3 regions of the Nonomuraea sp. NPDC050540 genome follow, and region 2 is predicted to be linked to each of the others. Evidence: riboswitches for the same ligand, from Rfam matches in the RefSeq annotation. Region 2 holds a riboswitch; each other region holds the start of a gene.
The links. Region 2 has a riboswitch for cyclic di-AMP ahead of ACIBI5_RS11555 (C40 family peptidase). Riboswitches for the same ligand answer to the same signal wherever they lie in the genome.
Positions count from the first base shown of each region.

Region 1: another riboswitch for cyclic di-AMP. It lies ahead of ACIBI5_RS08380 (hypothetical protein); the one in region 2 lies ahead of ACIBI5_RS11555 (C40 family peptidase).
Region 3: another riboswitch for cyclic di-AMP. It lies ahead of ACIBI5_RS41200 (coiled-coil domain-containing protein); the one in region 2 lies ahead of ACIBI5_RS11555 (C40 family peptidase).

Region 1 is NZ_JBITHA010000002.1:399,787-403,049, forward strand. It holds gene ACIBI5_RS08375 (alpha/beta fold hydrolase) at 43-906, opposite strand; gene ACIBI5_RS08380 (hypothetical protein) at 932-1,771, opposite strand; cyclic di-AMP (ydaO/yuaA leader) riboswitch at 1,956-2,093, opposite strand; gene ACIBI5_RS08385 (DUF5302 domain-containing protein) at 2,258-2,458, opposite strand; gene ACIBI5_RS08390 (aldo/keto reductase) at 2,531-3,263, opposite strand, start outside.
Region 2 is NZ_JBITHA010000003.1:264,064-267,326, forward strand. It holds gene ACIBI5_RS11545 (LysR family transcriptional regulator) at 1-286, opposite strand, end outside; gene ACIBI5_RS11550 (class I SAM-dependent methyltransferase) at 358-990, shown strand; cyclic di-AMP (ydaO/yuaA leader) riboswitch at 1,244-1,407, shown strand; gene ACIBI5_RS11555 (C40 family peptidase) at 1,472-1,948, shown strand; gene ACIBI5_RS11560 (hypothetical protein) at 2,018-2,710, shown strand; gene ACIBI5_RS11565 (M48 family metallopeptidase) at 2,707-3,263, shown strand, end outside.
Region 3 is NZ_JBITHA010000016.1:227,647-230,909, reverse strand. It holds gene ACIBI5_RS41210 (DeoR/GlpR family DNA-binding transcription regulator) at 1-496, shown strand, start outside; gene galT (galactose-1-phosphate uridylyltransferase) at 493-1,554, shown strand; cyclic di-AMP (ydaO/yuaA leader) riboswitch at 1,621-1,758, shown strand; gene ACIBI5_RS41200 (coiled-coil domain-containing protein) at 1,765-2,718, shown strand; gene ACIBI5_RS41195 (hypothetical protein) at 2,774-3,263, shown strand, end outside.

The DNA of each region.
Region 1 (3,263 bases), on a different contig from region 2:
GCGTCGCGCGGCCGCCGTGGGGGAACGGCCGCGCGACGCGGGTCACCCGGCCGTGTGTTTCGTGATCTCTTCCACGAACCGCGACCAGAGTGGCTTGGGCAGATCGTGCCCCATTCCGGGGAACGTGACCAGTCTTGAGCGCGGAATTGCCGCAGCGGTTGCGTGGCCGCCGGCGACCGGAATGAGCGCGTCGTCCTCTCCGTGCAGGACAAGCGTGGGTACGGCCAGCCGGGCCAGCCTTTCGGTCCGGTCACCGGAGGCCAGAATGGCGGCCAATTGACGGGCCGTCCCCGCCGGGTCGTGCGCCCGGTCATAGGCGAGCCCCGCCAGCAGGGCGATCCGCTCGGTGTCCAGGTCGTATCCGGGCGAGCCGATCACCGCCCAGGTCCGCTGGGCCAGCGCGATCGCGGCCGCGCGGTCGGGCGGCGGGGGCGACATCAGGGCCGCGCCGGCTTCCGGCGTGGGCGGCGCGACCTGCGGTCCGGGCGTGGACATGATCGAGGTCAGCGTGCGCACCCGCCCGGGATGGTCGAGTGCGAGTTGCTGCGCGACCATGCCGCCCATGGACGCGCCGACGACGTGCGCGGCGGGCCAGCCGAGCGCGTCGATCAGCCCGGCCGCGTCCCGCGCCATGTCCGCCAGCAGGTACGGCGAAGCGGGCGATCCGAATTCCGGAACGCCCGCCTCGTGAAGATGCGTGGATTCACCGGCGTCGCGGTTGTCGAACCGGACGACGTGGTGGCCCTGCTCGGCGAGGAGCTCGCAGAACTCCTCGTCCCAGTGGATGAGCTGGGCGCCGAGCCCCATGATGAGCAGCAGCGGCCGTGCTTGTGGCGAGCCGAAGCTGTCGTAGACGATCTCGATGCCGTTGACGGCGGCGCGCTGACCCATGAGGAACAGAATCACATTCTGTTCCTCGTGAGTAAAGAGGTCAGCGGTCGAACGCCTTGCGGATGCGGCCGCGGGCCAGGAACATGCCGCCGCTCAGGAGGGCCAGAGCGCTGATGAGGGCGAGCCCGCCCACGCCGTTCGACTCGGTCTCGCGGGTGGTGACCGCCGCGGCCAGCTCGGCCTGCGGCGCCTTGTCCTGCGCTGAAGCCTTCACAGGGGCCTTCTCAGGGGCCTGCGCGGGAGCCTTCTCGGCGACCTGGGCGGGAGCGGCCGGGGTCTCGGGCCTCTCCTCGTCCTTCTTCTCGGTCTTCTCCTCCGCGGTCACGACCGGGGGCGTGGCCGGCCGGGCGTCCTTGCGGGACCAGGCGCCGGTGGAGAAGGCGACGGGGTGGTTCTTCTTGCCCACGCCGGGGCCCCACTTGGTGATGACGTATTCGATCTTGATGTGTCCCTGGCCGCCGACGCCGTCGACGCTCAGCGAGCTGGAGTTGAACTTGCCGCCGGTCAGCGAGGCGAAGGTCTTGGCGTCGAGGTCGAGCATGATGCCCCTGTTCGACGGGACCCCGGGGCCGCGGTCGCCGACGAAGAACGGCTCCTTCTTGCCCTTGTAGATGACGTAGCCCTCGGTCAGGAGGGGCCAGCTCGGGCTGGCGGCCAGGCCCTTCTGCATGGGCTTGCCGGAGGCGGGAAGACCGGTGTCGCCGTTGCGGCCGGAGGCGTCGTCCCAGTAGTAGGAGGCGGTGGTGGAGCCCTTGAGAAGGGGCTTCTTCTCGGAGAAGTCATCCGCGTGTGCGGTTGCGCCGGTGCTGAGGGTGACCGCGCCGATGACGGCGACGGAGGCGAGCATGGTGAAAGAACGCATGCCAAAGCGGGAAGACATGAAGAAGAGAAGTCCTTTGTGCGGGGACAGGGGAAATGCGCTCGTCAAAGCGGCGTAGCCGGGCACAAAGCCGAACGGACGCTACGCGAAAGCGCGGGGGGAAAGCCTGGGGAAGGGGCCGCTCAGTAGGCGGCGGGTGAAACTACGCGGAATGGGGGTTCATCGCGGTGGTGCATGAAAAGATCAGTCCTCTCCATCGCGCCTACCGGGTTAGCTGACGGGTTCGGGCGTGGAGATGCCCTACCGACGCGTACGTCGGATTCACCCCAAGGAACATTGGTTCCCCGGTTCCCGCGGGTACGGGATTCGGCGCCAGCCGGCCGCCTCTTCCTGGTGAAGGGTCGGGTCGCCAGCTGGTAACGCTTAGGACTGTAAGTGCCAAAGACGGCAAAAGCAAAACAATCGCCATGAAACGGGCGAAGATCTACCTAAGAAGGTCAAGAAAAAGGGGGGTACGGCCAAGCCGTACCCCCTCAGAACGCCGACTCAGCCGCCGCTCTTGCGCCGGAACGAACGCTTGCTGGCAGCAGGGCCGTGTGCGCCGTGGATCTTTGACTGATCCGTGCCCCTGCCACCCGCACCCGAGTCGGAGTGCTGATTGCGCTTACGCTCCAGGGCCTCCCGGAACTTGCGCTTCATCTCGTCCTCGGGAGTTTCGCTGACTTCCGGCTCCGGTGTTTCCGCCATGAGGACCTCCTGGTGTTGGGGACCACAACAGCTTCGCACGACGGCCGACCTGACGCGAAACCGGGCACCGCGTCAGCCCAGCCTGGCCAGCTCCTCCTCGGTGAGCTCCAGGTCGGCGGCGGCCAGCGAGTCGAGGATCGTCGCCGGGCGGCTTGAGCCGGGAATCGGGATCACCACCGGGCTCCTGGCCAGCTCCCACGCCAGGCAGACCCGCTGCGGGGAGACCCCGCGCTCGGCCGCGACCTCCCCGAAGGCGGCGTGGCGGCGGCCGAGGCGGCCGACGTGGTTCATGCCGCCCAGCGGCTCCCACGGCAGGAACGCCACGCCGATCTCCTCACAGACGTCCACCTCCGGCTCGCTGCTGCGGAAGCTCGGCGAGTACTGGTTCTGCACGCTCACCAGCCGCCCGCCGAGGATCTCGTTGGCCTGCCTGATCTGGGCCGGGTTCGCGTTGGAGATCCCGGCCATCCGGATCTTCCCGGCGTCGAGCAGGTCCACGAGCGTGCCGATCGACTCCTCGTACGGCACCGCCGGGTCGGGCCGGTGATGCTGGTAAAGCCCGATCGACTCGACGCCCAGCGCCTTGAGCGAGCGGTCGCAGGCCCGCTTGAGGTACTCGGGCCGGCCGTCCACGTCCCAGCGCCCGCGCGGCCGGGTGTGCCCGCCCTTGGTGGCCACCAGCACCGCGTCCTTGTCGCCGCCCCAGCTCGCCAGCGCCTTGGCCACGATGCGCTCGTTGTGCCCGACCTCGGCCTCCGTCGGCGTGTAGGCGTCGGCGGTGTCGATCAGCGTGATCCCGGCGTCC
Region 2 (3,263 bases):
CGCGCACCCGCCCGTGCTCGCCCGACGCGTGCGCGGCCAGCCGGGTCTCCAGCAGCGCGATCCCGTCGAGCACGTGCGCGGCCTGCTCCAGGGCGGCCTGCCCGGCGCCGGTGGGCCGTACGCCGCGTGGCAGGCGGTGGAACAGCAGCACCCCCGACCGGCGCTCCAGCGCGGCGATCTGCCGGGAGACGGCCGGCTGGGTCATGGACAGCGCCTCGGCGGCCGCCGAGAACGACCCGAGCCGTCCCACCTCTGACAGCACCTTCAGCGACCAGACGTCAAGCATGCATGGAGCTTATGTCTTTCATGCCGAACCCGCAGTGGTGCGCATGGATCGCTCGCTGCACGATCGGACCCATGGATACCTGGATTCTCTCCGCGCTGCCCGAGGCTCCCGCCCGCGTTCTCGACGCCGGTTGCGGCGACGGCGCGCTGGCCGGTGCGCTGATCGCGAGCGGCCACGACGTCACCGCCATCGACCTCGACCCGGCCGCGGCGCTCGCGGCGGGCGTGCCCGCCAAGCGCGCCGACCTGACCGTCTACGAGGACGACCCGTTCGACGTCATCGTGCTGTCACTGTCGCTGCACCACATGCATCCGCTGGAGGCCGCACTCGACCGGGCGGCCGCGCTGCTGAGGCCGGGCGGGCTGCTCGTGGTGGACGAGTTCGCCTGGGACTGGGCCGACGAGGCCGCCGCCACCTGGTTCTACGACGCCGGAACCCTGCTCGGCCGCTTCGACGGGCCCGAGCGCGACCCGATGACCCGCTGGCGCGAGGCGCACGTCGATCACTCGCCCGCGGAGGACATGCTCGACGCCATCGCCGCCCGGTTCGAGATCCGGCGGAGGCGGCGCGTGCCGTACCTGTTCCGCTATCTCGGCGGCGAGCACGCCGCGCGGCTGAAGGAGATCGAAGAGGTACGGCACACGCCGACGGGCTTCCGGCTGACCGCTGTGACGCGTGTGACAGGAGGGGCGGATGGGACCTGACTCACCCCTGGAGCTCCAAGTGTGAGGAGGGTCACATTTGAGTAACGGGACCCCGCTGTCCAGCAGGAGTTCCCGTCCTGACAAGGTCCTTTATCTGATCTTTACAACTTTGCCGGGACTTTGCCGGGTCATGAACCCGGGAGTACGTTCTGGCGTCGCGGCGAACAAGCCATGGCGCCGCGAACCGGCATCGGCCCCGTCCGGGCTCGATGAGGACCCATAGAGATCCGCCGGTCGCCCCCGTATGACCAGGGGCCGCGACCTGCCGAGTCCGTGCAGCCAGGAGGCACGGAGCCGGGGAACCACCGATCCCATTCCCCCGGGATCAAGGGGTGAATCGGCGCGTTCAGCGTGCCGTAGGGCGACTTCCAGGCCCGAATCCGTCAGCTAACCCGGTAGGCGTTCGTGGAAGAACCAAGGAGAAATCCTGTCTACCTCCCTGCACAACCCCCGTCTTGTTCTCGGTGGCGCGGCGCTCGCCATGACCGTGACGGCCGGAGGGTTCGCCCTCCATGCCCCGGCGGCCCAGGCGCGTACCACGGCCAAGACCACCACCTCGGCCAAGACGGCGACGCAGTCGACGACTGCCCGGCAGAAGAGCAAGGCCCGCAAGGCCGTCTCCGCGGCAAGGGCGCAGATCGGCGACCCGTACCGCTACGGTGGAACGGGACCCGGCGCCTTCGACTGCTCCGGTCTCGTCCAGTTCGCCTGGAAGAAGGCCGGAGTCAAGATCCCCCGCGTGACGCACAGCCAGTACGCGCGCATCAAGAAGAAGATCTCGTGGAAGTCTCTACAGCCGGGTGACCTGCTGTTCTTCCGCGGTCGAGGCCACGTCGGCATGTACGTCGGCAACGGCAAGATGGTCCACTCGCCGAGTTCCGGCAAGCGGGTGCGCATCGAGCGGCTCAGCGGATGGCGCAAGTCGTCCTTCGCGGGAGCCGTCCGGCCCGGTCTGTAGTCGCCCGGTCCGAAAGGCCCCGTCCCCTCCCGGGACGGGGCCTTCGCGCGTCCGGCTACCATCGGGGCCGTGGTCGTGAGCCGTCGCGCCGCGCTCGCGGCCCTCCTGGTCCTCACGCTGGGCTGCGCCCCCGAACGGGCGCCCGATGCGGAAGCGGACCTTCAGCGGCGCGCCGAGCGGGCGGCGGTGCGCGTCGCGGCGATCCTCGGCCAGCGGGTACGGCCCAGCGTCGAACTCGCCGAGGACGCCGCACACGCGGCGCGGACCGCCGGCGTGGGCTCGGTCGAGGGGCTGGCCGCGATCGCCCACGACGGCAGGGTCATCGTGATCCCGGAGAACTACGCCAAACTCACCCCCACCGGACGCGACGTCGTCCTCGCCCACGAGCTCACCCACGTCGCCGCCGGCACCGCCGGACTGCCCGCCTGGCTGTACGAGGGGTTCGCCGACTACGTGGCCTACAAGGACGCGGGCCTGGCCGTGCCCGTGGCGGCGGCCGAACTCGCCACCGAGGTACGGGCCGGACGGGTGCCAGGGAAACTGCCCGGGGCGGACGCGTTCGCGCCCGGGGCCGCGCGGCTGGCACAGTCCTACCAGGAGGCCTGGCTGGCGTGTCGCTTCCTGGCCGCGCGCTTCGGCGAGGACAGGCTGGTGAGGCTCTACCGCGACGCGCGGCGGCTGGGCGTGGAGCGGGCCCTGCCCCTGCCGTCCGGCGAGCTCGTCGCCGGATGGCGCGCCTATCTACGGGAGGAACTCGAGTGACCGATCAGCGGGACAAGGCCCCCGCGCGGGTACACCGGCAGGCCGGGATCGCCGCCGTCGCGCTCGGCGCCGTCGTGGTCGCGGTCGCCGCGTTCACCACGCCCTGGCGGGCGCTGCCGCCGGGAGCGCCCCGGGTCGCCCCCGATCCGGCCCGCGACTTCTCCGCCGCCGAGATCGCCAGGTCGCAGGCGTTCGACGCGGCCACCAGCGTGCCGTCGTACCTGTCGTTCGGTCTCACGATCCTGTTCGCCGGGCTGCTGGTCGCCACGCCGCTCGGCGCGAAGGTCCTCGGGCGGCTCAAGGGCCCGTGGTGGGTGCGGGTCGTGCTGGGCGTGCTGCTGCTCACCGTGCTGGTCGAGGTCGTGCGCTGGCCGCTCGGCATGTGGTTCGAGGTACGGCTGCGCGAGTTCGGCCTGTCCACGCAGGACTGGGCGGGCTGGAGCGGCGACCGGCTGAAGAACATCGCGGTCAGGGTCGTGCTGCTGTCCATCATGATCGTGGCGCTGGTGGGCCTGGCGCGCAGGTTCCGGCGCTGGTGGGTGCCCGCCGCCGT
Region 3 (3,263 bases), on a different contig from region 2:
CGCGGTCGCCTTGTCGGCGGGCACCACCACGTGGGCGCTGGCCCACCACCTGGTCTCGGTGCCCGACCTCACCGTCATCACGAACTCGGTCCCGGTCGCCGACGTCTTCCACCGCGCCCCGCGCGCCGACCGCACGGTGGTGCTCACCGGCGGCGTCCGCACGCCCTCCGACGCGCTGGTCGGTCCCGTCGCCGTCGCCGCGATCCGCCGCCTGCACGTGGACACGCTGTTCCTGGGCGTGCACGGGATGAGCGCGCGCGCCGGGTTCACCACGCCGAACCTGCTGGAGTCGGAGACCGACCGGGAACTGGTGGCCGCCGCCCACCGCCTGGTCGTGCCGGCCGACCACACCAAGTGGAACACCGTCGGCATCAGCACGATCGCCGACCTGGCAGAGGCCGACGTCGTCATCAGCGACCAGGGTCTGCCCGCCGAGGCGCGCGCCGAGCTGGCCGAGCGCGTCGGGGAACTGATCATCGCGGAGGGCACGCAGTGAAGCGCACCATCACCCACCTGGCCGACGGGCGAGAGCTGATCTACTTCGACCGGCGCGACGACGCCGACCGCGGCGCGGTGGACCGGCGCCCGCTCGACCCCCGGCCGCTCGCCTCGGAGCTGCGCTACGACCCGCTGACCGAGGAGTGGATCGCGATCGCGGGGCACCGGCAGACGCGGACGTTCCTGCCGCCCGCCGACGAGTGCCCGTTGTGCCCGTCGTCCGACACGCGGGCCTCGGAGATCCCGGCGCACGACTATGACGTGGTGGTGTTCGAGAACCGCTTCCCATCTTTCAGCGGAAATTTTGGGACTTATCACGATGTGGGCGGCCTGAGTGAGGTGCGGCCGGGGGCGGGGCGGTGTGAGGTGGTGTGCTTCACCTCCGAGCACTCCTCGTCGTTCTCACGGCTGACCGACGCGCAGGTCGAACTGGTCATGGAGGCGTGGGCGGACCGCACCGCCGAGCTGTCCGCGATCGAGGGCGTGGAGCAGGTCTTCGTCTTCGAGAACCGGGGCGAGGAGATCGGGATCACGCTGCCCCACCCGCACGGGCAGATCTACGCCTACCCCTACGTGACGCCGCGGACCAAGCTGCAGCTCGCGGCGGCGCAGCGGCGGCCGGGGCTGTTCGCGGACGTGCTGGCCGCCGAACGGGCCGGGGAGCGGGTCGTGGCGGCCAACGAGTTGTGGACCGCCTTCGTGCCGGCCGCGGCGCGCTGGCCGTACGAGGTGCATGTCTACCCGCATCGGCAGGTGCCGGACCTCGCGGCGCTGACCGAGGCGGAGCGGGCGGCCTTCGCGCCGCTCTACACCTCGGTGCTGCGGGCGCTGGACGGGATCTTCGGGGTGGCCATGCCGTACATCTCGGCCTGGCACCAGGCGCCGGTGCGGTACCTGCGTGAGCTGGGACATCTGCACCTGGAGCTGTTCTCGATCAGGCGCGCGCCCGGCAAGCTCAAGTACCTGGCGGGGTCGGAGTCGGCGATGGGGGCCTTCGTCAACGACGTGCTGCCCGAGGAGGCCGCACGCCTGCTTCGATCACAGGTAGATCACTAATTGATTTCCACTTGAAGTCGCGTTACCCGCCATTTACTACTAATATCCCTCACGCACCGGTTGTCACAGCCGTTGCCGCCTAATCCCGGGCGTGTTGCCCGGGAGCCGGGGACCCAGCCTCACCTGGGGTGAATCCACTTCGGTGGTAGGGCATCTCCATGCCCGAACCCGTCAGCTAACCCGGCCGGCAGATGGAGAGGAATCCCCCACGTGGCGGTTGCGTCCCCCGCGACTCTGGCCATCGGTCTCATCACCGCCGCAGCTGTGGCGCTCACCCCGGCGAGCGCGCTCGCCGCGCCCAAGCCGAGCGAGAAGCAGCTGCGGGCCGAGCTGAAGAAGCTCAACACCCAGGTGGACAAGCTCATCGAGAGTTACAACGGCAAGCGCGTGGCCCTCGCCAAGGCGAAGGAGGCGGAGAAGTCCGCCCAAGCGCGCCTGGCCACCGCCGAGACGGCCCTGGTCGAGGCCGAGCGGCGGGTGGCCGAGATCGCCCAGCTGCGCTACCAGGGCAGCGGCGGCACGCTGCCCGGCTTCCTGTACACGCCTGACGCGCCGGGCGCGGCCGTACTGGAGCAGCTCACCGACGAGGAGCAGGCGGTCATCGCGGGCGTCGCCGCCGCCCGCGACGAGAAGAAGAAGGCCGCCGACGCGGCCGCCGCGCTCACCACCCAGATCGCCGGGCAGGCGGATGAGGTGGACAAGGAGCGCGACGAGGCCGAAGGCGTCATCAAGGACATCAAGGACAAGCTCCAGGACCTCATGCCGTACGGCACCGGCAAGCGCAACGACGGTTCCTGGGCCCCCGAGCTGCCCTCCGGCTCCGACAACATCACCTCACGGATGCGGATCATCCGCGACGAGATCAAGAAGACCTTCAACCTGCCCTTCGAGGTCGGCTGCTACCGCTCGGGCGGCGGCGGCGAGCACCCGCTCGGCCGGGCCTGCGACTTCATGATGAGCACCGGCGGCTCCATGCCCACCGCCGCCAACCAGGCGCTCGGCGACCAGATCGCGGCCTGGGCAATCAAGAACAAGAACCGCTTCGGCGTGAAGTACGTCATCTGGAAGCAGCGCATCAACATGGGATCGGGATGGCGGGCGATGAGCGACCGCGGCAGCATCACCGAGAACCACTTCGACCACCCGCACATCTCCATGCAGTGAGTGCGCCCCAGTAGTGTGACCCCTCGGATGTGATCACCGGGCAAGGAGGGGCACCGTGGCGCTGCAGCCACCGCCGGGACTGGCCATGCTGCTCAACATCGTCGTCTCGTGGCCGCTCGTCGACGAGGACCGGCTGTACGCGGCCGGTACCCAGTGGATCTCCTTCGCGATGACGGCGGTGCGCGTCTCCTCGACCGCGGCCACGCACGCCGCCCAGACCACCGCGCGCAACGAGGGCGAAGGCGTCCGGGCGTTCGACGGCGAGTGGCGCGACACCTCCGCACGATCCGGCGACGCGGTCACCGCCGCGCTGCTCATCGGCGGCGCGTTACAGATCTCCGCGACGATCGTGCTGGCCATGAAGGTGGCGCTGATCGTCCTGCTCATGCGGCTCGCCCTGCACCTGTCGCGGCTGGTCGCGGCCTCTGGCCCCACCGCCGGCGCCTCGCTCGCCGCCGTGGGTCCGGTCGTGGGCGGCGCCAGGACGACCGCGCGGGAGATCATCCGCCGGATGGTCGAGCTGCTGGAACGCAGCGCGCTGCGCC